Regions from separate parts of the Mesorhizobium sp. NPDC059054 genome, predicted to be linked through region 1. Evidence: predicted binding sites of a transcription regulator. Region 1 holds the regulator's gene; each other region holds the start of a gene.
The links. The regulator LexA, encoded in region 1, represses DNA repair genes until DNA is damaged. The targets are predictions, from matches to a motif close to TGTTCNNNNTGTGTTCNG.

Region 1 (9,678 bases):
GCTTGGCCTCGGCCTCTCCGAGAACCGCGTCGCCGAACTCACCCGCGAGGACCCCGCTTTCAAGGGTGGCGATGGCCAGTTCGATCGCCGTCTGTTCGACTATGTGCTGCGCCAGATCGGCATGCGGCCGGAAGACTATCTGAAGAACCGCGTCCAGGTAGCGACCCGCCAGCAGATCGTCGAGGCCGTATCCGACGGCATGAAAGCGCCGGATACTTTCCTCAAGGCCGTTGCGCTCTATCGAGGCGAGGACCGCACCATCGATTATCTGGTTCTGCCAAAATCCCTGGTCGAACCGATCTCGGCGCCGTCCGACAGCGATCTGAAGGCCTATTTCGAAGCCAACAAGAAGAAGTATGCCGCCCCCGAATACCGCAAGTTCTCCTATGTCCGTCTCGAGCCGGAGGACATCATGGATCTTTCCGCGGTGACCGAGCAGCAGATCAAGGACGACTACGAGAAGAACAAGGCCCGCTACACAACGCCTGAAACACGCACCATAGAACAGCTGGTCTTCAAGTCGCCGGAAGCGGCAACGGCCGCATTCGATTCGCTGCGGAGCGGCGCGACCTTCGACAAGCTGGTGACAGCGGAAGGCAAGACCCAGGCCGATACGCTGCTTGGCACGCTGGCCAAGGACAAGATTGCCGATAAGGCCGTCGCGGACGCCGCCTTCGCTCTCCAGGCCAACGAGGTGAGCCCGGTCGTCAAGGGCGCCTTCGGTCCCCTGCTGCTTCGCGTCACCGAGATCAAGCCGGAGGTGGTGAAACCAGTCGCTGAGGTGTCCGATCAGATCCGCAAGGAACTGGCCGTCAATGAAGCGAGCCGCATCCTGCTCGACACGCATGATTCTTACGAAGACGCCCGCGCTGGTGGCTCCACCATGCAGGAGGCTGCCGAAAAGCTGAAACTGAAGATGGTTCCCATCGAGGCCATCGACCGTACCGGTCAGAAGCCGGACGGCACCGTCGTCACCGGCCTGCCGGAATCGGTGTCGCTCATCCGCGCCGTCTTCGATGCCGAGCAGGGTATTGAGAACGAGGGGCTGACCACCGCCGACAATGGCTATGTCTTCTATGAGCTGAACGGCGTCACCCCTGCTCGCGACCGCACGCTGGACGAAGTGCGCCAGAAGGTGGTTGCCGACTGGACCGAGGCCGAGGCCGAGAAGCGGCTTGTCGCCAAGGCCGAGGAGCTCGAGAAGAGTGTCAAGTCAGGTGCGACTCTCGACGCCGTCGCAGGCGAACTGAAGCTCGAAAAGCAGACCAAGCGCGGCCTGAAACGCGAGGCAGATGACGCCGATTTCGGCAAGGATGGCACGGCGGCCGTATTTGCCGTGGCGGAAGGTGGTTCCGGCATCGTCTCGGCCCCGACAGGCACCGCCAAGATCTTGTTCAAGGTCGCCGAAGTGTTCGAACCGGCCGGTGCCGATGCGTCGGCAGTTCCAGACGATGTGAAGAAGTCCTTCGCATCCGGCATGTCCGACGATCTGTTGGAGGAACTGGTCGCGCAGTTGCAGTCCCAGTTCAGCGTCAAGGTCGACCAGGTCGCGATCGAGCAGGCCCAGCAGATCCAATGAGTGCGCTGAAGCCTCATATCGCCAAGGTCGCGGCCGGCAACACGCTCTCTTTCGACGAGGCGCGCGAGGCCTTCGACATCATCATGTCGGGCGATGCCACGCCCGGCCAGATCGGTGGTTTTCTGATGGCGCTGCGCGTGCGTGGCGAAGCCGTCAGCGAGATTTCCGGCGCAGTGGCGACCATGCGCGACAAGATGCTGCGTGTCGTGGCACCTGCGGGCGCGGTCGATATCGTGGGCACCGGCGGCGACGGCTCGCATTCGCTCAACATTTCGACGGCATCCGCTTTTGTCATTGCCGGCGCCGGCGTACCGGTGGCCAAGCACGGCAATCGCGGCCTGTCCTCGCAAACCGGTTCGGCCGACGTGCTGACCGGGCTCGGTATCAAGATCGACCTGACGCCCGAAGCAATCGGCGATTGCATTGCCAGGGCCGGTGTCGGCTTCATGTTCGCGCCATCGCATCATCCTGCCATGAAACATGTCGGTCCGGTGCGCGGCGAACTCGGCACCCGCACGATCTTCAACCTGCTTGGGCCCCTCTCCAATCCGGCCGGCGTCGGCCGTCAAATGGTCGGCGTGTTCGCGCCGGAATGGATCGTTCCGGTGGCAGAAACGTTGAAGGCACTGGGTGCGGACCACGCCTGGGTGGCGCATGGCGACGGTTATGACGAGATCACCACGACCGGAGAGACGGAAATTGCTGAACTGGTCGGCGGCGCGATCCGCACCTTCAAGCTGACGCCGGAGATGGTCGGGCTGAAACGCTATACCAAACAGGACCTGCGCGGTGGCGATGCCGCCTACAATGCCGAAGCGTTGCGCAAGCTGCTTTCCGGTGTGCCGGGGGCATATCGTGATACGGTGCTGATGAATGCCGGCGCAGGCCTCGTGGTGGCTGGCAGGACCGCGACGCTGGAAGACGGCGTGAGACAAGCCGCAGCAGCGATCGACACAGGCAAAGCCCGGGCTGTGCTGGAAACGCTGGTCAAGGTCTCCAACGAATAGAGTCAGGACAATGGCCGATATCCTGCGAAAGATCGAAGCCTACAAGCGCGAGGAGATCGCCGCCGCCAAGGCGCACTTGCCGCTCACCGAGATCAAGGCACGTGCAGCCGATACCGACCATCCGCGTGGTTTCCTGGCCGCGCTTGAAGCCAAACGCGCTGCCGGCGCCTTTGCGCTGATCGCCGAGATCAAGAAGGCGAGCCCGTCAAAGGGGCTGATCCGCGCCGATTTTGACCCACCGTCGCTGGCACAGGCCTATCAGGCCGGCGGCGCCGCCTGCCTGTCGGTTCTGACTGATTCGCCATCTTTCCAGGGTGCGCCGGAATTCCTCACCACCGCTCGCAAGGCGGTGAATCTGCCTGCGCTGCGCAAAGATTTCCTGTTCGATCCTTATCAGGTCTACGAGGCCCGTGCCTGGGGTGCGGACGCCATTCTCATCATCATGGCGAGCGTCGACGATCAACTGGCTGCGGAACTTGAAGAAACCGCCCTTTCACTCGGCATGGACGCGCTTGTCGAAGTCCACGATGAAGAGGAGACGGAGCGCGCCCTAAAACTCGAATCGCGCCTCCTCGGCATCAACAATCGCAATCTGCGCACCTTCGAGACCAGTCTCGAAACGTCCGAACGGCTGGCGGCAATGGTGCCTTCCGATCGTCTGCTGGTCAGCGAAAGTGGCATCTTCACCCATGACGACTGCCGCCGCATGGAAAAGAGCGGCATCGGCACTTTCCTCGTCGGCGAAAGCCTGATGCGGCAGGCCGATGTGACTGCGGCGACACGTGCGCTGCTGGGCCTCGAAACCAGGGCCGAGGCTGTCTGAGATGCCCGGGAACACCCTCACCCATCTCGGTGCGCAAGGCGAAGCGCACATGGTCGATGTCGGTGACAAGGCCGAGACCATGCGCACGGCGCTGGCCGAAGGCTTCGTCTCGATGCAGGCTGAAACGCTCGCCATGATACTCGACGGCAATGCCAAGAAAGGCGATGTGCTGGGCACTGCTCGCATCGCCGGCATCATGGCAGCCAAGAAGGCACATGACCTGATCCCACTCTGCCATCCACTGCTGCTGACCAAGGTATCTGTCGATATCGAGCCAGCCCCCGCTTTGCCCGGCCTGAAGGTCACCGCGCTTGCGCGCGTTACCGGCAAGACCGGTGTCGAAATGGAAGCGCTCACCGCCGCTTCGGTTGCATGCCTGACCATCTACGACATGGCCAAGGCAGTGGACCGTGCCATGGTTATTTCCGGTATCCGCCTGGTGGAAAAGACCGGGGGCAAATCAGGCGATTACAGGGTGGAAACCTGATGTCGCTGGTGCCGGTCGAAGAAGCGCTGCAGCGACTGCTGGACGACGCCGAACCGCTCGCTGCGGAGACCGTCGCATTGACCGACGCCTTCGATCGGGTGCTGGCAACCCCCTTGGCGGCGTTGCGCACGCAGCCGCCTTTCGATGCCTCCGCTATGGACGGCTATGCGGCAAAGGCCGCCGATGTGGCCGCAACGCCGGTGACGTTGAAGGTGATCGGCAGCGCGCCAGCCGGCCGTGCGTTTCAGGGCGCCGTTGGTACCGGCGAGACCGTGCGCGTCTTCACCGGTGCACCACTGCCCGCCGGCAGCGACACCATCGTCATCCAGGAAAACGTGCGCGACTTGGGCGATGGCTCCGTCGAAGTGTTGGAATCCGCATCCGAAGGTCGCAACATCCGCCGCAAAGGGCTGGATTTCAACACTGGCGATGTTCTGCTCAAAAAAGGCCGCGTGCTCGACGCCGCAGCTTTGTCGCTAGCCGCTTCTGCGAACCATCCGGCACTTGCCGTGGTGCGCCGGCCGCTGGTTGCTATCATCGCCACGGGTGACGAATTACTGCCACCCGGCAGCGTGCCGGGACCGGACCAGATCATCTCTTCCAACGCTTATGGTGTGGCAGCTGCGGCCCAGGCCGTCGGTGCGCATGCATTGGATCTCGGCATCGCACCCGACCGCAAGGACGCCATCGCCGCGGCGGTACGACAGGCTGTCGAAGCCGGCGCCAACGTCATCGTCACCCTTGGCGGCGCCTCCGTCGGCGATCACGACCTGGTGCACGATGTTCTGACCAGCGAAGGCATGACGCTGGACTTCTGGAAGCTCGCCATGCGCCCAGGCAAGCCGCTGATGTTTGGCCGCATGGGTGCGATCCGCTGCATCGGCTTGCCTGGAAACCCAGTGGCTAGCCTGGTCTGTTCGCAGCTTTTCCTGAAACCCCTGCTTGCCCGTCTTGGCGGCCGCCCCTTCAGCCAGGATATCCGCGAGGCAAGCCTCACAACCAATATGGCGGCCAATGACCGCAGGCAGGACTACATCCGTGCCCGGATCGAACAGGATGGCAGCAGATTGGCCGCGACGCCGTTCGGCGTTCAGGATTCCTCGATGCTTCGTGCTTTATCGGATGCCAACGGGCTGATCATTCGCCCGCCACATGCACCCAAGGCCGAAGCCGGCTCCACGTGCCAGGTGCTGATGCTGCGCTGATCTGAGAAGAAGGCAGATAGCAAAGCCCCGGCTGTCTCTCGGCAGCCAGGGCTTCAACCATCGGATCAGTTCAAGACCTCAACGATTTCATAGGTTTCCGGATCCACAAGAACCGCCCTGTTGTCGATGACGGTGTAACGATATCGTGTATCGGGAACTTCATGCAGGGTTACCGTCTCCGGTACTCTCGAGCCCAGATTGAGCTCCAACCCGAGCACATTGATCGAAGCCACGGGGTTCTTACGAACATACTCGCGGATGACGGTCTTCTGCTCCGGCTGGATCACCACTGTACCTGGCCGTTGTGCCGGGACCACCACGGTATCCTGTGCGTGGCTGGCAGCAGCGCCTGCGAGGACTGCGCAAACGGCATATATCGGAAGAAGCGGTTTCATCGTTCTCTCCTTTCAAGCACGATTGCCCGAAGGAGGAATGCGGACGTCAACGGCCCCGTTCCTAATGAATTAAGGTCTTGTTGCGGCAACTTTGTGCCGAACCACAAGGAAAGGTATGGAACTCACTTTTCGAGATGGCATCCAGCTTACGGAATTTCTCCACGAACACCGGATCGGAAAAGAACTCATCGATATTGCCGGCGCCCTGCCTCGACGTTGACGACGGTTTCGCCGTCAGTGCTCCTGGCAAGGGTATTCCAGAGGCGTTGAAGAAGGCTTCGATGCGGCGATCCACACGAGTGACGTCGGGACGCACGCCTCACGAGGCGCAAGCTTTGGCACATTCCGGAAATGTGAGAATTGACCCCTCGGCAGGACTTTTCGAAACAGACGGGTAGCCGCACCAGCCGTTACACTGAACAAAGCGTCAACAAATTCATTAAACTTTAAAAGGTTGCGGAACACAAATGGAACAGATAGTGTTTGTTCTGGATTTGTTTTTCTGATTCTGGTTCCGTTCCACGGAGGGTGGCTATGCTGACACGCAAGCAACATGAGCTTTTGCTCTTCATCCATGAACGGCTGAAGGAAAGCGGAATTCCGCCTTCCTTCGACGAGATGAAGGAAGCGCTGGATCTTGCCTCGAAGTCCGGCATCCACCGCCTCATAACCGCTCTGGAAGAGCGCGGCTTTATTCGCCGGCTGCCAAACCGGGCGCGTGCACTGGAAGTGTTGAGGCTTCCCGATTCGATCGCGCCCGGCCTCAATGCGGCTCGGAAATTTTCGCCCGCTGTCATCCAGGGCAGTCTGGGGCGGCCTGCACCGAAGGAACCGCAACGCCTGCAGGCCCCAGGCAATGACGACGATGCCACGGCTTCCGTTTCCATCCCAGTCATGGGCCGCATCGCCGCCGGCGTACCGATCGACGCGATCCAGCACCGCACCCATTCGATCTCCGTGCCGCCCGATATGATTGCGGGGGGGGAGCACTATGCATTGGAAGTCAAAGGCGACTCCATGATCGAGGCCGGTATTTTCGACGGCGACACGGTCATCATCCGCAATGCCAATACGGCCAATCCTGGCGAAATCGTCGTGGCGCTCGTCGACGAGGAAGAAGCGACACTCAAGCGATTCCGTCGCAAGGGTGCCTCGATCGCGCTGGAGGCCGCCAATCCAGCCTATGAGACCCGCATCTTCGGCCCGGACCGGGTCAAAGTACAAGGCAAGCTGGTTGGGTTGATCCGCCGCTATTGAGTGAACGGCCTAATTTCGCAGTCACTTAGCCGGCCGCACATCAGGAATTGTGGCAGGTTCTGCAGCCGGGTGAAGCTGATCATCCCGACGTTTGGATTTGAACGCTTTTTTAGGAAGCGGTGGCAGCCCCCTCGCCTCGCGGGTGAACATGCGCTGTGCATGCCAGGGTCGATTTGTGCTCTCGAGCGCAAACAGGATATTAGCCGGTTTATCAGCAGAAACATCAAATCGTACCGCCGCACTGCCGGTGCGGGCGAGATCCTTCTTGGTAACCACCAAGATCGCCGGGTCGTTGCAGGGGTCGGATGCGGTGGCATCGTCGATGACAATGAGTGAGGCGACCCCACAAGCCGATTTCGCTGCATCGGCATATGCAGTCATCACCACGACCGCACCCGACGGATGGCGCGCGAAACACAGGCGCCGTGCACATAGGAAGGGTGTGCCGAAAGGCATGTCGAGCACATTTTCAACGGTCATTTCAACGTCAGCCGAAACATCCTCCGGCAAGACCGTCGTCTCCACATTGAGTGCGCGACGCCAATTGTCCAGCGTGAAAACATTGGGCCGCGCTCGGCTGACGGCGACCTCATCGTCGCCGATCGGCAGCGCGACGAGACGCGCATCCTCGGAGATCAGCACGTCGGGCGTTTCGACATTGCTCATCGTCAGCATACCAGCGAGCGCAAAAGGCAGCGCCAGCCAGCGCAACCATGTCGTGGTCATCGCGCCGATGGCGAGCGCTGCGGTGACGAAGAGCACTGACTGGGTCGAGACGAGCCCTACTCCGTCGACGGGGGAGCGGATGGAAATCCATTCGGCGATCGCCATCATCACCGTTAGTCCCTTGCCCATCACATAGAGAAACGGCCAGTCGGCGCCGAACGGCATGGCAAATGCGCTGAAAACAGCGGCCAGCATGATGAGCGAAACCACCGGCATTACGGCCAGATTGGCGAACAGGCTGAGGGGCGAGACACGCTGGAAATGCCAGACCGCGAAGAGTGCCGTTGCCAGCCCAGCAACGATCGAGGTCGCCGCCATGCCGCCTACCGCAATCAGCGACTTGTGCACGAGTATCCCAGCAAACGAGCGCACCGGCGGCGGAGCAGTGGGCATTGCGCTACGGCGCTCTGTCCAAGCCGCGTAAGCACCAATCAGTGCAGCGGTCGCCGCAAACGACATTTGGAAAGATGGACCAACCACCTCATGCGGTGCGGTCAGGATCACGATCACCGCCGAGATTGCAAGATTGCGCATCGACAGCGCCGCTCGGTCGAACAACACCGCAATCAGCATGACCGCCAGCATGATGAAGCTGCGCTCGGCCGCCACCACCACACCCGAGATCGCCAGATACGCCGCAATCGAACAGAGGGCCGCGAAAGCGGCGTATTTCTTGACCGGTCGACGTGTCGAAAAATCGGGGAACAGAGCAAATGTGCCGCGCAGCAGCAGCAGAATAGCTCCGGCCACCATTGCCATGTGCAGGCCGGAGATCGAGATGATGTGATAGATGCCCGTCCTTCGCATCGCTTCGTTGACGGAATCTGGAATGCCGGCGCGCACACCGACGATCAGCGCTGCCGCGATCTCGCCCTCCGATCCACCGATCGAGGCGCGAATGCGATCGGCGATCACCTCGCGCGCGCGTTCGACCGCGACCGACAGCCGTGTGGTGAGCGGCGCAATGCTCTCCCCATCTGATGCGAGCTTCGGCTTGCCCATGAAGAAGCCGGTCGCGCCGATGCCGTCGAAATAGCTTTCGAAGGAGAAGTCGTAGCCACCAGGTCGCACCGGGCCGGCCGGCGGCATCAAGCGGGCGTAACCGGATACGATCGATCCGGCGCGGATGTCGGCCGGCATTCCCAGCGCCGAAAGCCGCACGCGCTCTGGCTGATATCGCAGCTTGGGCCGCTCGGTGGCGATGACGTCAAGCGTCAGCCGTGTGCGCCCGCTCGCCATCGGCTCGACCGAGATCACCCGCCCCGTCACCCTGGTTGATACCTGTGCACCCAACATATTGCCGGGCATGCGCCACGTCTCGATCTTGGCGGCAAGAATGCCGAGTACGAAGAAAAGTACAGCCATCGCTGCGAGATGCACGCCGAGACGGCGGCGTGAAAACAGCGCAATGACGGCAAGAACCAGGCCGCCGGCAACCAACTGCGGGAGGGCTGGCTCCCGATCGAGTGAGAAGTAGACCGTCGCTCCGGCCGCCAGGAAAACAGGCACAAACAGGAAGGCGACGCCACGATCGAGTTCCAAAGCGACCGCCTTGGCGAAGAGACCACGCGGGTCTCTGCCGACCAGTTTTGTCAGGCGTCGCCGGCAGACCTCGAGCCATGATGGTTCGTCGGAACGCCCGGCTTGCGTGTCAGAACGAAGACGCTGGCGAGCAGAAAACAGGTCATCGAGCGCCGACTGCCCTCCGATCGTCGGAGTGTCCGTGGATGCGGCTGCGGCATCGCCGCTGTCACCCTTTTTGGAAGCAAACAAAAGACGCTCATTGATGCCGTGTTCAGCATCAATGGCCTCTCGCCCATCCCTCTCCGCTCCAGCCATCGGGCCTGCCCCTTGCGCCCCTGACCTCCTATGCTACATGAACGCCCAAACAACGAAAGTCCGCGCTTCTGGCGCTTCTCCCAGAGAGTTCCATGTCCGATCAGGTCGTCACCCGTTTCGCCCCTTCGCCTACCGGTTTCCTGCACATCGGTGGTGCGCGCACAGCGCTGTTCAACTGGCTTTATGCCAAGCACACCAACGGCAAGATGCTCCTGCGCATCGAAGACACGGACCGCGAACGTTCGACCGAGGCAGCGACCACCGCTATCCTCGATGGATTGACCTGGCTCGGCCTTAACTGGGACGGCGAGGCCGTCTCGCAATTCCAGCGCGCCGCGCGCCACCGCGAGGTCGCCGAAG
Region 2 (9,678 bases), on a different contig from region 1:
GGAAACCTACGCGCGCCCATGCCAGGCCTGGTCAAGGTCGTGCGTTCGGGACCAGGCGAGGCCGTGGTCAAAGGACAACCGCTGCTGATCCTCGAGGCCATGAAGATGGAACATACCATCGCTGCTCCCCATGATGGCATCATCGCCGAGATCGCGGCGGAGGGTGCACAAGTGACCGACGGCACCGTTCTTGTCCGGTTCGTTGAGGCGGATGCCTGAACTGAAGCGACAGAGCCCTTAGAAAACAGAATGGCCGGGACGAACCCGGCCATTCTTTTTCAGCTTCAGACCGGCGACTATCAGTCCAGCTTGATCGGCGCGTATTTGCCGTCGTGCCACTGGTTGATGTCGAACTTCGGATCCTTGATATCACCCTTCTCATCCAGGGTGATTTCGCCAACCACGGTGCTGATCGGCTTGCCGTCCTTCAGAGCCGCGGCCACCTTGGCCGGGTCGTCGGAACCGGCGCGCTCGATACCTTGGGCAACCGCCTGGATGACGCCATAGGAGAACAGGGTGAAGCCCTCCGGCGAGAAACCGCCGGCCTTGATTTTCTCCACGGCTTCTTTGGCCTCAGGCTTGGCCTGCGGGTCGGACGGAAACACGAACATCGTGCCTTCGCCAGCCGGGCCGGCGATCTGCCAGAACTCCGGATTGGAAAGGCTGTCCGGCATGATCAACTGGAAATCGAAGTTCTGTTCCTTGGCCTGACGCTTGATCAAACCACCTTCCGGGTGATAGCCGCCGAAATAGACGACATCGGCCTTCAGTTCCTTGAGCTTGGTGACCAGCGCCGAATAGTCCTTCTCACCGGCGTTGATACCTTCGTAGGCGATTTCCTTGAGGCCGCCCTCATTCATGGTCTTCTTCACCGCATCCGCCGCGCCCTGGCCATAGGCGCTCTTGTCGTGCAGCAGCACGACATTCTTGCCGGCGTATTTCTTGGCGATCCATGGACCGACGAAGTTGCCGCCCGCATCGTCACGGATGTAAAGGCGCAGAATCGTCGGCCAGCCCTTCTTGAAGGCGGCTTCCGTCAGCTCCGGATTGGATGAAGCCGGCGTGATCATGACAATGCCATTCTCGGCATAGACGGCGGACGCCGGGATGGTGGAGCCGGAACAGGCGTGGCCATCGACGAACTTGATGCCTGCGGCCGCGATACGGTTGGCGACCGAAACGGCCTGCTTGGGATCGCAAGCGTCGTCCTCGACGACGATCTTGATCTTCTTGCCGCCGATGCCGCCCTTTTCGTTGATCGCTGCGGCAGCGGCATTGGCGCCCTGCTTGAACTGATCACCGATCGGAGCGAGCTGGCCGGTCATCGGACCGACGACAGCGATAGAAATGTCTTCCGCGTAAGCCGCCGAAGCGCCGAGCGCCGTGGCGAACAGGGCTGCGCCCAGGTATTTTGTTGTTTTCAACTCGAACCCTCCCATTGCTTTGCGCAAGCCCTCCCGGCTGCGCTTGCGTGCAATGGGCGCAAAAATTTGCAGTTCGTCAAGTCCATCCGGACGGCATTGCATGCGTCCGGTTAATGCAAAGATCAATTCATCTGATGAAACGTGAAAAATCGTGCCGGTCTAGTTGCGAACCGTTTGAAGTCGGAAATGGCCAGGGCGAGCCCGGCCATCTCTTCTGGCTATGAACTTGCCCGAGATCAGTCCAGCTTGATCGGCGCGTATTTGCCGTCATGCCACTGATTGATGTCATACTTGGCGTTCTTCAGGTCGCCCTTCTCGTCGAAGATCACCTCGCCCACGACGGTGCTGATCGGCTTACCGTCCTTCAGTGCAGCGGCGACCTTGGCCGGATCGTCGCTACCTGCACGCTTGATGCCTTCGGCGAAAGCCTGGATCGTGGCGTAGGAGAACAGCGTGAAGCCTTCCGGCACGAAGCCCTTGGCCTTGATCTTCTCAATGGCGTCCTTGGCTTCCGGCCGCGCCTGCGGATCGGACGGGAACACGAACATCGTGCCCTCGCCGGCCGGGCCGGCAACCTGCCAAAATTCCGGACTGGCGATCGAATCCGGCATGATGAGCTGGAACTTGAAACTCTGCTCAGAGGCTTGCCGCAGGATCAGACCGGCTTCCGGATGATAGCCGCCGAAATAAACGACGTCGGCCTTCAGTTCCTTCAGCTTGGTGACGAGCGCCGAATAGTCCTTCTCACCCGCGTTGATGCCTTCGTAGAGGACTTCCTTCAAGCCGCCCTCGTTCATGGTCTGCTTCACCGCATCGGCGACACCCTGACCGTAGGCACTCTTGTCATGCAGAACGACAACATTCTTGCCCGCGTATTTCTTCGCGATCCAGGGGCCGACGAAAGCGCCCTGCGCATCGTCACGAGTATAGAGACGCATGATCGTCGACCAGCCCTTCTTGGCTGCGTCGTCGGTCATGATCGGGTTGGAGGAGGCGGGGCTCATCATCAGCGCACCAGCTTCCGCATAGACGGCGGAGGCCGGAATGCTCGAGCCTGAACATGCATGCCCGTCGATGAACTTGACGCCGTTACCGACAATACGGTTGGCTACCGAAACCGCCTGCTTGGGGTCGCACTGGTCATCTTCGACATCCAGCTTGATCTGACGCCCCTCCACGCCACCCGCGGCGTTGATCGCCTCGACGGCGGCTTGCGCGCCCTGCTTGAACTGATCACCGATCGTGGCGAGCTGTCCCGTCATCGGACCAACCACCGCGATGGAGATATCTTCGGCATAAGCCGCCGAGGCGCTGAGCGCCGCGGCGAGCAGGGATACGCCCAGTAATTTTGGTGTTTTCAATTCGACTCTCCCATTTGTTGCGCGCCGTTTGGCGGCGCATGGTTGGAATGAGAGAAAAAACCCCTCTTCGTCAAGACCTCCATACAGCAATGTATGGTCAAATTCGGCCCAGCGCATCGTTCCCCGAAAGCGAAAACCGCGCCGGTCTTGTCACGACCGGTCGCGGTTTTTCTCGTTGACCGCTCTCCGCTTAACGCTGGAGACGTCATCTTCCCTGTTTTCCGAACGGTCCGGATTGCCGGCCGTCTTCTCTCACTTATGATCACCGTTGGAGCGGTGTTGCCGTCCTTTTTGGGAACGGAAATCAGTGCGTCGTCATCCAATCGCGCGCATCGCGCAGCGCTTGTGCGATCTCGCCCTTGGACATGGCGGACGAGAGTTCCGAGCGCCATTCCGCAGCGCGCAGCGAACCTTTGATGGCCGCAATGTTGAACCATTTGTGAGCAGCGATGACATCGGTCTCGCAATCGCGGCCGGTCGCGTACATCATGCCCAGTTCGAAGAGAATGTCGGCCTGCGCGGTTGCGCCCATCGTGCCGATCCCTGCTTCAAGCATCTCGAAACGTGCCATTTGAAATCCCCTTGTCTGACCCTGTTTGCTCCTGAAAGCCGCCGTCCGTTTCTTGGTGTGGACGTGCGCTCTTCCGATGCTTCGAAGGATGCCGGGGACGCTTGAATCCGTCGTTAAACGGCGTGCTTAATTTGAGGAAAACAAAGCTAAAACAAGAAGTAAACGTGAGAAACCGTTAAGGATAGGAAGAGCGCAATTGCTGGGTTTCCGCTCAAATTCGATGAAAATTCGCGGATGCGAAAACAAGGTTTCGCTAACCACGGCGAAGCTTCCATTTTGGTAAGAAGTCAAAATCGTGGTTTCAGACGGCCTTCCGGAGATCAAAGAAACCCCCTTTCCTTCCCCAGCGGCACGGCTTTTGTTTTGTCAGGGACTGGATTAGCTTCACCAGGCGTAAGGGATGGAGAGGCTGGACCCTGTGTCCAGTTGAAGCGCAAAGGGAGGAGGAACTCGATGTTTCGCAAAGTGGGCCTGGCACTCGCTGCCACATTGATCATGTCGGGTGTGGCGCTCGCCGATCCGATCGAAGGTAACTGGAAGACCGCATCCGGCGCGACCGCCGCGATCTCGGGCAGCGGCTCGTTCTCGATCACTCTGAAGACCGGCAAGCATGCCGGCAAGACGATCGGTTCCTTCAAGGCAGCCGGCGACGGCAAATATGCCGGCACCATCACCGACCCGGAAACCGACAAGACCTATAACGGTAAGGCTTCGCTCTCCGGCAGCTCTCTGAAGATGAGCGGTTGCGTGTTGGGCGGCCTGATCTGCAAGAGCCAGACCTGGAACAAACTATAGCCCGCCTGTAAGCGGATGACAGCAGGGCGTTTCCGGATCCGGAAACGCCTTTTTTTATGCGGTCAATTGCGGTGCCTCTCCCCCTTCCTCGGAAGAAGGAGACGCAACGTCCCAGTTCCCGTCAATCATTTTGAACAGTGGATGAACGGCAACCTCAGAAGGGGTTCAGCCGCGTTCGGGCATTCTCCCCAGCATTGAAGGAGAGACACCCAGATGTTCGCGCGCCGCTTCACCATCGTCTGCCTGCTGACGGCGCTGTTCGGCATGGGTTTCGCGATCCTGGTCGCCGAACACAAGCGTCCAGGTGGCGATTGGGACCTGGCAGGCCTGCGATGCGGCATCGCCTGCTCCAGTTCATTTGCAGCCGATTGACCGACAACAACACGAAAACCGCCATGACCTCGTTTGCCCAAAACGCCCTCGCCGCCTTGAAGCTTCTGCCGCGCGCGACGCTGATCCTTATGCTTCTGGCGGCTCCAGTCCTGGCTGTGCCGACGATGCGCACCAATGCCGGCTCCACCATCGAAGCACCGGCACTCCAGAAGAAGGGGCTCGGGCTGGTGCTGCTGGTGAGCCTGCAGCGCGGTTAGAGTGCCGTGCGTCCATCGGGACGCATAAAGGACGCTCCGTCAGTTTGATCTGGCGTATGGTCCGAAATCGAAGCCGATTCTCGGGGGCATGCGTTGAAGTGCAGAACTTTCAACCACATCTAAAAAAGCAGATACAAATCCGACTTGGCGAGGCTGCCCCTCCCAACTGTCATTTTCCATCTCTATAATGGGTCATGGAAAACCGAATCTACCCACAAGCCATCGAAACCGTGGTCATGCCGGAGCCCTATGCCCGGCAATCCTTCGACGATGCGGGCAAGGCCGTCGAGGCGCTGCATACGCTGTATGAACGCAACACCAAGTTCCTGCGCGATTCCTTCTCGGCGCTGGCCGCCGGTGGCGATAACGACAAACGCTACCGCGCCTTCTATCCCGAGGTGAGCGTCGTCACCAATTCCTTCACCCAGGTGGATTCGCGCCAGGCCTATGGGCACATGCCCACCCCCGGCCAGTTCTCGACCACGATCACCCGACCGGATCTTTTCCAAAGCTATCTGACAGAACAGCTCCGGCTGATCATGCGCAACCATGGCGTACCCGTGATCGTTTCGGAATCGGAGACGCCGATCCCGGTGCATTTCGCCTTTCTCGAAGGAACCTATGTCGACAGCGCGGCAGCCGAGCGCATCCGCCGCCCGATCCGCGACCTGTTCGACGTGCCGGATCTCGACGGAACCGATGACCAGATCGCCAACGGCACCTTCGAGGTAGCGCTGGGGGACCCGCGACCGCTGGCGCCGTTCACCGCGCAACGCATCGACTATTCGCTGCACCGGCTGACGCACTACACGGCGACAAGCCCGCAGCATTTCCAGAACTTCGTGCTGTTCACCAACTACCAGTTCTACATCGACGAATTCTGCGCGATGGCGCGCGATCTGATGGCGAAGGGTGGCGAGGGCTACACGGAATTCGTCGAGCCGGGCAATGTGGTGACGAAACCCGGCGCAACGACGGCAAGCGAAGGTGTGGCGCCACCGCGCCTGCCGCAGATGCCTGCATACCATCTGAAGCGCGGCGACCACGGCGGCATCACCATGGTCAATATCGGCGTCGGCCCCTCCAACGCCAAGACGATCACCGACCATGTCGCGGTGCTGCGTCCGCATGCATGGCTGATGCTTGGCCACTGCGCCGGCCTGCGCAACACGCAGGCGCTGGGCGATTATGTGCTCGCGCACGCCTATGTTCGCGAAGACCACGTGTTGGACGACGACCTGCCTGTATGGGTGCCGGTGCCGGCGCTTGCGGAGGTGCAGGTGGCGCTTGAAGAGGCAGTGGCCGAGGTGACGGGGCTTGCCGGTTACGATCTCAAGCGGGTGATGCGTACCGGCACGGTCGCCACCATCGACAACCGCAACTGGGAACTGCGCGACCAGCGCGGGCCTGTACAGCGGCTATCGCAATCGCGCGCGATCGCCCTCGACATGGAATCGGCGACCATCGCGGCCAACGGCTTCCGTTTCCGTGTGCCTTACGGCACGCTGCTATGCGTTTCGGACAAGCCGTTGCATGGCGAGTTGAAACTTCCGGGTATGGCAACCGAATTCTACAAACGGCAGGTGTCGCAGCATCTCACCATCGGTATCCGCGCCATGCAGAAGCTGGCTGAAATGCCGATGGAGCGACTGCATTCGCGCAAGCTGCGCTCCTTCTCGGAAACCGCATTTCAATAGACAACCGGCACCAGCCGTCAGTCACCGTTCACCAATTCGAGGATGAGCCGCTGAATCACTCCGCCCGAGCCCATCTCGATGCGGTCGAAATCGCGGCTTTGCTGACGCTGCGCGATTGAAGCGTCGGAAAGCGGTTTCTGGATTTCCCGGCGGATCTTCTGGCAACCGGGATCCTTGGACACGGACACGCCGATGGTGGTCTGTTCGATACGCGCCAGCATCGCCTTGATGTGCTCGCCATGCACCTTCTCATGGCGACGAAGACCTTCGATGAAGATATCCCAGCGTTTCTGCACCACTGGCGGCAACGGATTTGCCGGTTTGGGCAGCGTGTAAGTGATGATGAGCGTTGGCGTTGCTGACTTCAGCGTGCAGCCGCCATTTTCCGGCACGTAGTTTCGTCTCCATGTGAGCTTGAAGAAGGTGTGCGCGATGACACGGCCACCGCTTCTTCCCACTTGTGGCCCGTTCTGGCCGATCGATGCGTAGAGTTCGGCACCGGTTGTTCCAGTGACGGCGTAGGGTTTCTCCTGCTCGATCGTCTTAGCGGCAGCGGGTGCGACCACCAGAAGCACTGCCGCACATGCCGTCAGCGTCAGTATCCCAAGCCCAGTCTTTGGAGTCATGCCGTCCCCTGGCCATGATGCGGTTTTGCGCGCGCACCATAGAAGGCGGAAAGGCAACGATCAAAGTGGAAATGAAGGCCGAAGCCGCGGGCCTCAGCGATCTTTTACAAGTTTGGCGACCAAAGCTTCCACACGACCACCTTCGCGATGCTCACGCTGGTCATAGACGACCTGCTTGGCCTCGTATTCGTCGTAGATCGCATCGACCCGCCGCTGCGCTTCACGCTGCGTCTTGATGCAGTGCGGGTCGTTGGCAACGGCAAGACTTGCAACGGCGCGTTCGCCAGCGGCTATTCCCTGCCTGGCGATGCGGCCATGCGTCTGCTCATGCGCCCGCACGCCAGCGAAGAAACGCTGCCAGCGCTTGCGCAGCGCCGGCGACATGGGCGTCGTCACGCGCGGATACATATAGGTCATGTCCAGCGTCGCGCTGGCGGCCCTGAGATGGCAGACATCCGCCTTGGCCTTCAGGTCGAAGTCCCACTCGACGGTGTAGGAAGTCTGCGCAATCGCTCGGGTCAAGAACCCGTGCTTGGGACCGCTCTTGTCCATGGCTTCGATCAGCGCCTTGCCACTCTCGCCTTCGATGTCATAGGTGCGGATGTGGGTGACGACCTTGGAACCGGCCATTGCGATGCCTGGCAGCGTGCCAACTACCGCCAGCACGGCGAGACTGCAGAAAATGGACCGGCGCATCAATACCCTCCCGGCTCGCCCAGTTTATTACTCTTGGGGTGCGAGCACAGGATGATAAAAGCTGCCTTGCGGTCGAATTAAGGCGCTTAGGTTCCTTTTGGCGCCTTACTCTCGAAACTACATGTTCTGGTAGACCGGGCCCTCGCCACCCTGCGGCGGCACCCAATTGATGTTCTGGTTCGGGTCCTTGATGTCGCAGGTCTTGCAGTGCACGCAGTTCTGCGCGTTGATGACGAAGCGCACATCCTTGGCTGACGGATCAGCCGCGGCGTTGCCTTCGGCATCCACCCATTCGTAGACACCAGCCGGACAGTAACGCGTCGACGGGCCGCCGAAGACGTCATGTTCCGAGCTCACCTGCAATGTCGCATCCTTGACCTGAAGGTGGACCGGCTGGTCCTCTTCGTGGTTGGTGCCGGACAGGAAGACCGAAGAGAGGCGATCGAAGGTCAGAACGCCATCGGGCTTCGGATAGACGATCTTCTGATGTTTCGATGCCGGCTCGAGCGAAGCGGCATCCGTCTTGCCGTGCTTGAGCGTGCCGAAGGGCGAAAAACCGAACAGCGTGTTCAGCCACATGTCGAGGCCACCAAGGCCGACGCCGACGATGGTGCCGAAACGCGACCACAACGGCTTGACGTTGCGTACCTTTTTGAGGTCCTTGCCGATGTCGCTGCCACGCCAGGCTTCCTCATAGGAAGCGAGTTCGTCATTGGCGCGACCGGCGGCAATGGCTTCCGCGACATGCTCGCCGGCGAGCATACCGGACAGCACGGCGTTGTGCGAACCCTTGATGCGCGGCACGTTGACGAGGCCGGCGGCACAGCCCATCAAAACACCGCCCGGGAAGGACATCTTCGGCACCGACTGCCAGCCGCCCTCGGTGATGGCGCGGGCGCCGTAGCCGAGACGCTTGGCGCCAGCAAAGGTCGGCGCGATGGCCGGATGCGTCTTGAAACGCTGGAATTCCTCAAAGGGCGACAGATATGGGTTCTTGTAGTTGAGGTGGACGACGAAACCGACCGCCACCTGGTTATCCTCGAGATGATAGAGGAAGGAGCCTCCGCCGGTCTTCATGTCGAGAGGCCAGCCGAAGGAATGCTGGACGAGACCCAGCTTGTGATTCTCCGGCTTGACTTGCCACAGTTCCTTGAGACCGATGCCGAACTTGGCCGGCTCGCGGCCGGCATCAAGCTGGTATTTGGCGATGAGCTGTTTGGCGAGCGAACCGCGTGCGCCCTCGCCGATCAGCACATATTTGCCCATCAGTGCCATACCGGGCGCGAAGTTCGGCCCGTGCGACCCGTCTTTCTCCACCCCCATGTCCCCGGTGTAGACACCGGTGACCGCGCCTTCCTCATTGTAGAGAAGGCCGGCAGCGGCGAAGCCGGGATAGATTTCCACGCCCAGAGCCTCTGCCCTGCCAGCCAGCCAGCGGCAGACATTGCCCAGCGAGACGATGTAGTTGCCATGATTGTTCATCAGCGGCGGCATGAGGACATTCGGCAGCCGGAACGAACCGGCGGGTCCCAGCACAAGGAAATGGTCTGCCGTGACCTCTGTCTTGAACGGATGATCCCCGTCCTCGCGCCAGCCGGGCAGAAGACGGTCAATGCCGATCGGATCGACGACCGCGCCGGACAGGATGTGGGCGCCTGCTTCGCCGCCTTTCTCCAGCACCACGACGGAAAGATCCGGATTGACCTGCTTGAGCCTGATCGCTGCGGCGAGCCCCGCCGGCCCAGCGCCGACGATCACCACGTCGAATTCCATGCTCTCGCGTTCGATTTCGCTCATCAGGTCCCTCCGCACTGGCTTGCCGTTCCGGCATATTGCTGGCTCATGCGCTCCATAGCGCATCATTCCGCGACGCGAAACCGGCACGGAACGACGGCACCGCATTCGCCACAGGTGAAGC
Region 3 (9,678 bases), on a different contig from region 1:
TGGCCGCCATCATGGGCCCGAACGGCTCCGGCAAGTCGACGCTGTCCTATATCCTTGCCGGTCGCGAGGACTACGAGGTCACAGAAGGCGACATCCTCTACAACGGCGAGTCGATCCTGGAGATGGACCCGGCCGAGCGCGCCGCCGCTGGCATCTTCCTCGCTTTCCAGTATCCGATGGAGATACCGGGCGTGGCGACGATGGAATTCCTGAAAGTGGCCATGAACGCGCAGCGCAAGGCGCGCGGTGAAGAGCCGCTGAAGGTGCCGGAATTCCTGAAACTGGTGAAGGAGGCCGCCGCCTCGCTCAATATGGACATTGCCATGCTGAAGCGTCCGCTCAATGTCGGCTTCTCCGGCGGCGAGAAGAAGCGGGCCGAAATCCTGCAGATGAAGCTGCTCGAGCCGAAGTTGTGCGTGCTGGACGAAACCGATTCCGGCCTCGACATCGACGCGCTCAAGATCGTCTCTGACGGCGTCAACGCCCTGCGCTCGCCCGACCGCGCCATCGTCGTCATCACCCACTACCAGCGCCTGCTCGAGCACATCGTGCCGGACAGCGTGCACGTGCTCTACAAAGGTCAGGTCATCAAATCCGGCGACAAGTCGTTGGCGCTCGACCTCGAAGCCAATGGTTATGCCGGCGTGATCGGCGAGGCTGCTTGAGGGGGCTGTCATGAACGTACATGCTCAACCGCAGCTGACCCAGGCCGAGACAGCGCTGATCGATGCCTTCGGCGAGCGGCAGTCGCTGCTACCGGGCGACGGTGAGGTCATGGTTCGGCGCGACAACGCCGTCGAAGCGCTCAAAGCCGGCCTGCCGACCAAGCGCATCGAAAGCTGGCACTACACCAACCTGCGCACCTTGCTGCCTGCGGTGCCGGGTTTTGATCCTTCGGCAAGCGCCAAGGCGATCGCGCCGGTGATCGAGGGTTCGACCGTGGTTTCGGTGCTGAATGGCGCCTCCGCAGCCAAGTTCCCGACGGTCGAAGGTGTTTCGTTCGCCCGCCTGTCGGACAAACTGACCGACGGCAGCTTTGCACCGGCGCTGGACCTCTATGGTCCCGATGATGCCATCGGTGCGCTCAACACTGCCTTTGTTGCCGATGGCGTGTTCGTCGACGTGGCCGATGGGATCGAACTGGAAAAGCCGATTGAACTGCAGAATGTGCAGGCCGGTGGCCAGAGCCATGTGCGGTTACCGGTCCGCGTCGGCAAGGGCGCCAAGGCGATCATCGTCGAACATCAGACCGGCGAGGGTGCGGCGCTCACTTCGTCCGTCAGCCAATTGACGCTGGACGAGGGTGCGGAGGCGACATGGCTGATCGTGCAGGAGCAGCCGGAGACGGCTTCGCATCTTGCCCAGTTCAAGGCCTGGATCGGCAAGGACGCCAAGCTCACTTTGTTCTTCCTGAATGCCGGCGGCAAGCTGGTGCGCCAGGAAGTCGTCGTCGCCACCAAGGGCGAAGGCGCGGATTTCAAGCTGCGCGGCGTCAATCTCCTGGCCGGTGACACGCACACGGACGTGACCATGGTGCTCGACCATGCCGTGCCGCATACGACGTCGACGGAAGTGATCCGCAACGTCGTCACCGGCAAGGCGCGTGGCGTTTTCCAGGGTCGTATCAATGTGCATCAATACGCTCAGAAGACCGATGCCAAGATGGCCTGCAACACCTTGCTGTTGTCGGACGACGGCGAGTTCTCGACCAAGCCGGAGCTGGAAATCTTCGCCGACGACGTGCAGTGCGGCCACGGCGCAACGGTCACCGAGATCGACCACGGCCATCTTTTCTACCTGATGGCGCGCGGTATCGATGAGAAGACCGCGCGTGGCTTGCTGGTGAAAGCCTTCGTCGCGGAAGTGATCGAGGAACTGGAAGACGAGCAGATCGTCGAGACGCTGGAAGGCAAACTCGACGAATGGTTCGCGACGCATGGGTAACAGTGAGTAGCGAATAGAAGCGACAGCGCGATATTCGCTACCTCACTACTCACCATTCGCTCCGAGTAGGAAATGGACCACGTGCTGAACACCACCGCTCCCTACGACGTCGAGGCGATCCGCCGCGACTTCCCGATTCTGTCGCGCGAGGTCTACGGCAAACCGCTGGTCTACCTCGACAATGGCGCTTCGGCGCAGAAGCCGCAGGCTGTGCTGGACGCCATCCAGCACGCCTATTCCCAGGAATATGCCAACGTCCATCGCGGCCTTCACTTCCTGTCGAACGCTGCCACCGATGCCTATGAAAAGGCACGCGAAACCGTGCGGCGCTTCCTGAATGCGCCGAGCACCGACAACATCGTCTTCACCTCCAATACCACGGCCGCGATCAACACCGTGGCATATGGCTGGGGCATGCCGAACATCGGTGACGGCGACGAAATCGTGCTCTCCATTATGGAGCACCATTCCAACATCGTGCCGTGGCACTTCATCCGCGAACGCCAGGGCGCCAAGCTGGTCTGGGTGCCGGTGGATGATTTCGGGGCCTTCCACATCGAGGAATTCGAAAAGCGGCTGACCGATCGCACCAAGCTTGTGGCCATCACCCAGATGTCGAACGCGCTGGGCACCGTGACGCCGATCAAGGAGATCTGCCGGATAGCGCATCAGCGTGGCATCCCAGTTCTGGTCGACGGCAGCCAGAGCGCCGTGCACATGCCGATCGACGTGCAAGACCTCGACTGCGACTTTTTCGTCTTCACCGGCCACAAGGTCTACGGTCCTTCCGGCATCGGTGTGCTCTACGGCAAGAAGGAGCGGCTCGAGGCGATGCGGCCCTTCATGGGGGGCGGTGAAATGATCGAAGAGGTGACGGAAGATATCGTCACCTATAACGACCCGCCGCACCGTTTCGAGGCCGGCACGCCGCCGATCGTGCAGGCGATCGGCCTCGGTGCCGCGCTCGAATATATGGAAAAGGTGGGGCGCGGGCGTATTGCCGCGCATGAGGCCGACTTGAAGACCTATGCGCATGAGCGGCTGCGTTCGATCAACTCGCTGCGCATCTTCGGCGACGCGCCGGACAAGGGCGCCATCATCTCCTTCGAACTCAAGGGCATCCATGCCCACGACGTGTCGATGGTGATTGATCGGCAGGGTGTTGCGGTCCGCGCGGGCACGCATTGTGCTCAGCCGCTGTTGAAACGCTTCGGTGTTACCTCCACATGCAGGGCATCTTTCGGCATGTACAACACGCGCGCCGAAGTTGACGCCCTCGTCGAGGCGCTGGAAAAAGCACGGAAATTCTTCGGGTAAGAACCATGGAAGACGCCGCGATCACCGAAACAGAGGCATTGCAGACCGCCACGGCGGATGCTGCTCCCGCTTCCACCATTCCAGCCGATGAGCTGGCGCGCATCACCGACGACATCGTTTCGGCGCTGAAGACGGTGTACGATCCGGAAATCCCAGCAGATATCTATGAACTCGGACTGGTCTACAAGATCGACATCGAGGACGACCGCACGGTCAAGATCGACATGACGCTGACCGCGCCAGGCTGTCCGGTGGCCGGCGAGATGCCTGGTTGGGTCGAGAACGCGGTTGGCACCGTAGAAGGTGTCTCAGGTGTCGAGGTCAAGATGGTGTTCGACCCGCCATGGACGCCCGACCGCATGTCGGAAGAGGCTCAGGTCGCGGTGGGGTGGTATTAGAGCGCCGCGCGTCTTCGGACGTGCAAAGGACACTCTACACTTTTTCTGGCCGTCTTGCATGGCTGTGAAAACTTCACCATCTTATAGCTAGACTCGTTCCGTGGGCCTTGAACCCGCGTGAAACTGGAGAATGACATGGGACGTTTCGCCGTCATCTCAATGACCGACAAGGCCGCCGAGCGTGTGCGCGAGATCATGGCCACGCGCGAAAACGCGCAGGGCATCCGTCTCGGCATCAAGAAGGGCGGCTGCGCCGGCATGGAATACACGGTCGACCTAGTGACCGAGCCCAACACCAAGGACGATCACGTCGAGCGCGACGGCGCGCACGTCTACGTTGCGCCCGAAGCGGCATTGTTCCTGTTCGGCACCGAGATGGATTTCGAGCGCACCACGCTGCGAACCGGTTTCACCTTCCGCAACCCGAACCAGTCTTCGGCCTGCGGCTGCGGCGAATCCGTGGAATTGAAACCTGCCGATCTGAAGGCATTGGCCGAAGCCCGCGCTCAAAGCGCTGCGTGAGATTTTTCGACGGAGAACGCCTGTTTCTCGCCCAAACGGCGCGTGGGTGGCGGCATGGGCAAGGCGCTTGAGGACTTTGCCGGAAAAGCCTGATCTTCACTCCACCCACATTCCCGTTCGTCGATGCCAGGCGGCGATCGATTCCTCGGGGTAGAGATCGAAGACCTTGTCGGCATCGCGAATGTTGGGCTTCACCCAGCTACTTTTGTATTTCAGCATCAGATGGGTGCGCTCCGGCGGCTCAGGCAGCTCTGTATCGATGGCCGATGCGAATGGATGCACGAGTTCCGGCCAGGTCGGATCGTAGAGCCACAGTGCCGAACCGCATTTCTTGCAGAAATTGCGTTCGCCCGTGGAGGTCTCGCACACAGGGTGTTCGTCGTCCTGGATTTCGGCGCGATAGACCCCGAGGTTCTCCTTGCCGGTTATCTTCAGCGTTGCGGAGTCGGCCCCGAGGTTGATCGCATATCCGCCTCCACCCTGCTGCTTGCGGCAGATCGAGCAATAGCAGAGCTGGTAGGGCGCGGGCGTATGGCTTTCCGCCTGGAAGTGGACGGCGCCACAACGGCAGGAGCCTTGAAGAAGCATGGGCATGGCGGTCTCCTCGGTTTCGTCCGAAATCCTACACGTTGCAGGGGCTAAACCTGTCAGCAGAGCTTTGGTTGCGTCGTGACGATCATCAAGGTTCATGACAAGATCGTGCCATGGACAATGACGCGATCAGCGACCTTTTCGCCGGCCTCGGCCCGGTCAGCATCCGTCGCTTGTTTGGCGGCAAGGGCATCTATTTCGATGGCGTCATCGTCGCCATCGAACTGCGCGGCGAATTGATGCTGAAGGCCGACGCCGAACTAGGCCGCGAATTCGCCGCGGCCGGCTGCACGCAATGGACCTATGTGGGCTCGCGTCACGGTAAACAGGTGGCGATGCCCTATTGGACCTTGCCGGACGGAGCCGCCGACGACCCGGACGACATGGCTGCCTGGGCAAGGAAATCCTACGAGGCTGGCCTGCGCTCCGGAAAATAGTTTCTACAGTGCCTTGGCGACCCTTGCCGCAACGCGGGCATTGTTTTCCACCAGCGCGATATTGGTCTTCAGGCTGCGGCCGTTGGTGATCTCCAGGATCTTGCCGAGCAGGAACGGTGTCACCGCCTTTCCGGTTACGTTCTGCGCTTCCGCAGCCTTCTGCGCGGCCTCGATATAGCCGGCCATCTCGGCGGCAGGGATTTCGTCGGCCACCGGCACCGGATTGGCCACCAGCACGCCGCCGTCGATACCAAGCGCCTGGCGCGTCTTGAACAGCTTGGCGATCTTTTCAGGAGCATCCAGCGTCAGCGGTGCCCGGAAGGGCGATTGACGCGACCAGAAGGCCGGCATCGTCTCGCAGCCGTGGCCGATCACCGGCACGCCGCGCGTTTCCAGCACCTCCAGCGTCTTCTCGATGTCGAGAATGGCCTTGGCGCCGGCCGACACCACGATGACCGGCGTGCGCGCCAATTCGTCGAGATCGGCGGAGATGTCGAAGCTCTTTTCAGCGCCCTTGTGCACACCGCCGATGCCACCGGTGGCAAATACCTTGATGCCGGCCATATGCGCCGCGATCATGGTGGCGGCCACCGTCGTGCCGCCGGTGCGCCCTTCGGCGACGGCGAAGGCGAAGTCGGCGCGCGACAGCTTCATGGCGTCACCGGTCATCGCAAGCGATTCCCGTTCGCCGTCGGACAGGCCGATCTTGATGCGGCCATTGACCACCGCGATCGTTGCCGGCACCGCGCCTTCATCTGAAATGATCTTTTCGACATTGGCCGCCATGGCGCCATTGTCGGGATAGGGCATGCCGTGGGTGATGATTGTCGATTCAAGCGCCACCACCGGGCGACCCGCCGCCAGCGCCTCGGCCACGGGCGCGTGGATGTCGACATAGGGGCGAGCGGTTTCGAGCGTCATAGGAAATCTCCGGTCGGCATCACGCGGTTTGCGGACAGCCGTTCAACAGTTGGGTTGCCGTCCTCATGCCACTTCCCGCGCTTCCGGCACAAGAGCCAGGGCTGCGGCAAAGGATGCCGGAGTGAAGCCGGGCACGGAGAGCGGGCTTTCAATGGCCAGTCCCGCAGCGGCAACACCCTCACGCAAAGCGGTGCGTAACGGCAGGCCGCGCAGCAGCGCCGCGGTGGTGGCTCCCGCCAGCGCATCGCCCGCGCCGGTCACGTCGACCACGGTCTTGGGCGGAGGCGGCGCGATCGAAAAGGCGCCGTCCTTGTCGTAACCGAGAGCAGGGCGATCTCCCGCTGTCACCACGCCGCCACGCAGGCCGATTCCACGCAACCCCGTCACCAGTTCTGTCTCAGACGCTTCGCGCGAAAGGCCAGTCAGCGCGGCTGCCTCGCGGCGGTTCATGAACACCAGCGCCGGCCGTTCGAACCGCGAGGCGAGGCGCACCACCTTGGCCGGCGAAATGGCGATGACGAAGACGGGTCTGGCGTCGGCCAGTGCCATCAGCCGCTCCAGCGCTGCGGTCGGCAGGTTCGCGTCGCACAGCACCGCGTCCGCCGCCTCTACCGCGCCACGAATGTTGGCGCGCCGCATCTGTTTCGGGAAGGCGAGGTCGTAGAGCCCCATGTCCGCGAAGCCCACCACAAGCTCTCCCTCGCTGTCGAGGATCGCCGTGTAGCTCGGCGTGGTCCGATCGAGGAAGGTGACGGAAAGGTCCTTGATGCCGGCCTGCGCGATCGTCCGCGCGACTGTTTCGCCTGCCGTGTCGCCGCCGCGCACCGATATAAGCGAAGCAGAGACACCGCGTCGCACGACTGTGCGCAGGGCGTTGAAGACGCCGCCGCCGACATCCTCGTGCATCGTGCCTGGGTTGGACGCCGCCGGCACATAGGGGCCGCTGACTTGGCCGCGTCGATCGATATGGGCACCGCCGGCCGCGAAAAGCTTTGGCGTGGGGCTCATGCCGGCACCTCGATGGAGGCGGTCCTGCTGTGCCCGGCTATGGCGATGCCGAATCGATGGCCGCCGCGTCGCGGCAATGTGATGTCCATGCGTGAGAATACTTTTTGGACACTCCTGACAAAACAAAAAAGGAACAAATATGGATTTATCATATTTTTCAAGATGTTGGATCGCCTTGTCAAAACGGAACAAAAAGGGTACATATTTACAGGGATAACCAGGCAGTCCGGCCTTCATTGACGACCAAGGGGTGATGTATCATGGCTCAGAATAGCTTGAGGCTTGTAGAGGACAATTCGGTGGACAAAACAAAAGCTCTCGACGCTGCGCTGTCGCAGATCGAACGGGCATTCGGCAAGGGCTCGATCATGCGGCTCGGCGCCAATGAGCAGGCAGTCGAGATCGAGACGGTGCCGACCGGCTCGCTGGGCCTCGACATCGCGCTCGGCGTCGGCGGTCTGCCGCGTGGCCGTATCGTTGAGATTTACGGGCCGGAAAGCTCGGGCAAGACCACGCTGGCGCTGCACACGGTGGCGGAAGCGCAGAAGAAGGGCGGCATCTGCGCCTTCGTCGATGCCGAACATGCGCTCGATCCGGTCTATGCCCGCAAGCTGGGCGTCGATCTCGAGAACCTTCTGATCTCGCAGCCGGATACCGGCGAGCAGGCGCTGGAGATCTGTGACACGCTGGTGCGTTCCGGCGCTATCGACGTTCTGGTGGTCGATTCGGTCGCAGCACTCACCCCGCGCGCGGAAATCGAAGGCGAGATGGGCGATGCACTGCCCGGCCTGCAGGCTCGTTTGATGAGCCAGGCGCTGCGCAAGCTCACCGCTTCGATCTCGCGCTCCAACACCATGGTCATCTTCATCAACCAGATCCGCATGAAGATCGGCGTCATGTTCGGTTCGCCGGAGACGACCACCGGCGGCAACGCGCTGAAGTTCTACGCCTCGGTGCGCCTCGATATCCGTCGCATCGGCTCGATCAAGGACCGGGACGAGGTTGTCGGCAACCAGACCCGCGTCAAGGTCGTCAAGAACAAGCTGGCCCCACCCTTCAAGGTCATCGAGTTCGATATCATGTATGGCGAGGGCGTGTCCAAGACCGGCGAATTGATCGACCTCGGCGTCAAGGCCGGCATCGTCGAGAAATCGGGCGCCTGGTTCTCCTATAATTCGCAGCGTCTCGGTCAGGGTCGTGAAAACGCCAAGCAGTTCCTGCGCGACAATCCGGATCTTGCCCGTGAGGTCGAGCAGGCGCTGAGGCAGAATGCCGGGCTGATCGCGGAGAAGTTCCTCGACAATGGTGGCGACAGCGACAACGATCTCGACGACGCTGCGGAAGGGTAACTGTCGGTTCATCCGTAAGGGGCAGTTCATCGCCTGACGACAATGTTTTAACCGCCGGCCTCGCGCCGGCGGTTTGCGTTTCCAGCGGCGGCTTTGGTCTCCGCGTACAGGCCTTTGCTGTTTCTGGACAGGCTGGAAGGCTGCCGCTAAAAGGCCTATTCCATTTCCACCGGCCCGGCCGGCGGCTTCACCATAAAGGCAGTTTCGATGAGTGGCGTGAACGATATCCGGTCGACCTTTCTCGACTATTTCCGCAAGGAAGGGCACGAGATCGTCGCCTCCAGCCCGCTGGTGCCGCGCAACGACCCGACGTTGATGTTCACCAACGCCGGTATGGTGCAGTTCAAGAACGTCTTCACCGGATTGGAGAAGCGGCCTTATTCGCGCGCCGCGACCGCGCAGAAGAGCGTGCGCGCCGGCGGCAAGCACAACGATCTCGACAATGTCGGCTACACGGCCCGTCATCTCACCTTCTTCGAGATGCTCGGCAACTTTTCGTTCGGCGATTATTTCAAGGAACGCGCGATCGAGCTCGCCTGGAACCTGATCACCAAGGATTTCGGTCTGAAGAAGGACAAGCTGCTCGTCACCGTCTACCACACCGACGACGAGTCGGCCGGCTACTGGAAGAAGATCGCCGGCTTTTCGGATGACCGCATCATCCGCATTGCGACCTCGGACAATTTCTGGGCGATGGGCGATACGGGTCCCTGCGGCCCGTGTTCGGAGATCTTCATCGACCGCGGCGAGCACATCTGGGGTGGCCCTCCCGGCAGCCCGGAAGAAGACGGCGACCGCTTCCTCGAATTCTGGAACCTGGTCTTCATGCAATATGAGCAGGTCACCAAGGACGAACGCATCGACCTGCCGCGTCCGTCGATCGATACCGGCATGGGCCTGGAGCGCATGGCTTCCATCCTGCAAGGTGTGGAGAGCGTTTTCGAGACCGACCTCTTCCGTCATCTGATCGACGCGGCTTCGTCCGCACTCGGACACGGTCCCAACACCGAGAATGTCGCGTCCTACCGTGTGATCGCCGATCACCTGCGGTCGTCGTCCTTCCTTGTGGCCGATGGCGTTCTGCCGTCCAACGAGGGCCGTGGTTATGTGCTGCGCCGCATCATGCGTCGCGCCATGCGCCACGCGCAGCTGCTCGGTGCCAATGAGCCGCTGATGTGGAAGCTGGTACCT

Region 2: ACFWXH_RS03280 (sel1 repeat family protein) is a predicted target of LexA. The motif match lies at 3,493-3,510, and genes of this name have one in related genera.
Region 3: recA (recombinase RecA) is a predicted target of LexA. The motif match lies at 7,257-7,274, and genes of this name have one in related genera.

Annotation. Positions count from the first base shown of each region.
Region 1 covers NZ_JBHYHV010000002.1:1,147,584-1,157,261, reverse strand. The annotation lists gene ACFWXH_RS13385 (SurA N-terminal domain-containing protein) at 1-1,579, shown strand, start outside; gene trpD (anthranilate phosphoribosyltransferase) at 1,576-2,586, shown strand; gene trpC (indole-3-glycerol phosphate synthase TrpC) at 2,597-3,409, shown strand; gene moaC (cyclic pyranopterin monophosphate synthase MoaC) at 3,411-3,896, shown strand; gene glp (gephyrin-like molybdotransferase Glp) at 3,896-5,101, shown strand; gene ACFWXH_RS13360 (DUF1236 domain-containing protein) at 5,167-5,496, opposite strand; partial or broken gene ACFWXH_RS13355 (hypothetical protein) at 5,558-5,759, opposite strand; gene lexA (transcriptional repressor LexA) at 6,031-6,753, shown strand; gene ACFWXH_RS13345 (ComEC/Rec2 family competence protein) at 6,775-9,318, opposite strand; gene gltX (glutamate--tRNA ligase) at 9,411-9,678, shown strand, end outside.
Region 2 covers NZ_JBHYHV010000001.1:687,889-697,566, reverse strand. The annotation lists gene ACFWXH_RS03295 (acetyl/propionyl/methylcrotonyl-CoA carboxylase subunit alpha) at 1-219, shown strand, start outside; gene ACFWXH_RS03290 (ABC transporter substrate-binding protein) at 300-1,424, opposite strand; gene ACFWXH_RS03285 (branched-chain amino acid ABC transporter substrate-binding protein) at 1,661-2,785, opposite strand; gene ACFWXH_RS03280 (sel1 repeat family protein) at 3,090-3,356, opposite strand; gene ACFWXH_RS03275 (DUF2147 domain-containing protein) at 3,810-4,151, shown strand; gene ACFWXH_RS03270 (hypothetical protein) at 4,365-4,523, shown strand; gene ACFWXH_RS03265 (hypothetical protein) at 4,547-4,741, shown strand; gene ACFWXH_RS03260 (AMP nucleosidase) at 4,936-6,438, shown strand; gene ACFWXH_RS03255 (DUF922 domain-containing Zn-dependent protease) at 6,456-7,064, opposite strand; gene ACFWXH_RS03250 (DUF922 domain-containing protein) at 7,158-7,760, opposite strand; gene ACFWXH_RS03245 (electron transfer flavoprotein-ubiquinone oxidoreductase) at 7,878-9,557, opposite strand.
Region 3 covers NZ_JBHYHV010000001.1:842,194-851,871, forward strand. The annotation lists gene sufC (Fe-S cluster assembly ATPase SufC) at 1-665, shown strand, start outside; gene sufD (Fe-S cluster assembly protein SufD) at 676-1,944, shown strand; gene ACFWXH_RS04015 (cysteine desulfurase) at 2,017-3,261, shown strand; gene ACFWXH_RS04020 (SUF system Fe-S cluster assembly protein) at 3,267-3,659, shown strand; gene sufA (Fe-S cluster assembly scaffold SufA) at 3,795-4,181, shown strand; gene ACFWXH_RS04030 (GFA family protein) at 4,278-4,775, opposite strand; gene ACFWXH_RS04035 (TfoX/Sxy family protein) at 4,886-5,209, shown strand; gene ACFWXH_RS04040 (pseudouridine-5'-phosphate glycosidase) at 5,213-6,130, opposite strand; gene ACFWXH_RS04045 (carbohydrate kinase family protein) at 6,194-7,138, opposite strand; gene recA (recombinase RecA) at 7,399-8,487, shown strand; gene alaS (alanine--tRNA ligase) at 8,695-9,678, shown strand, end outside.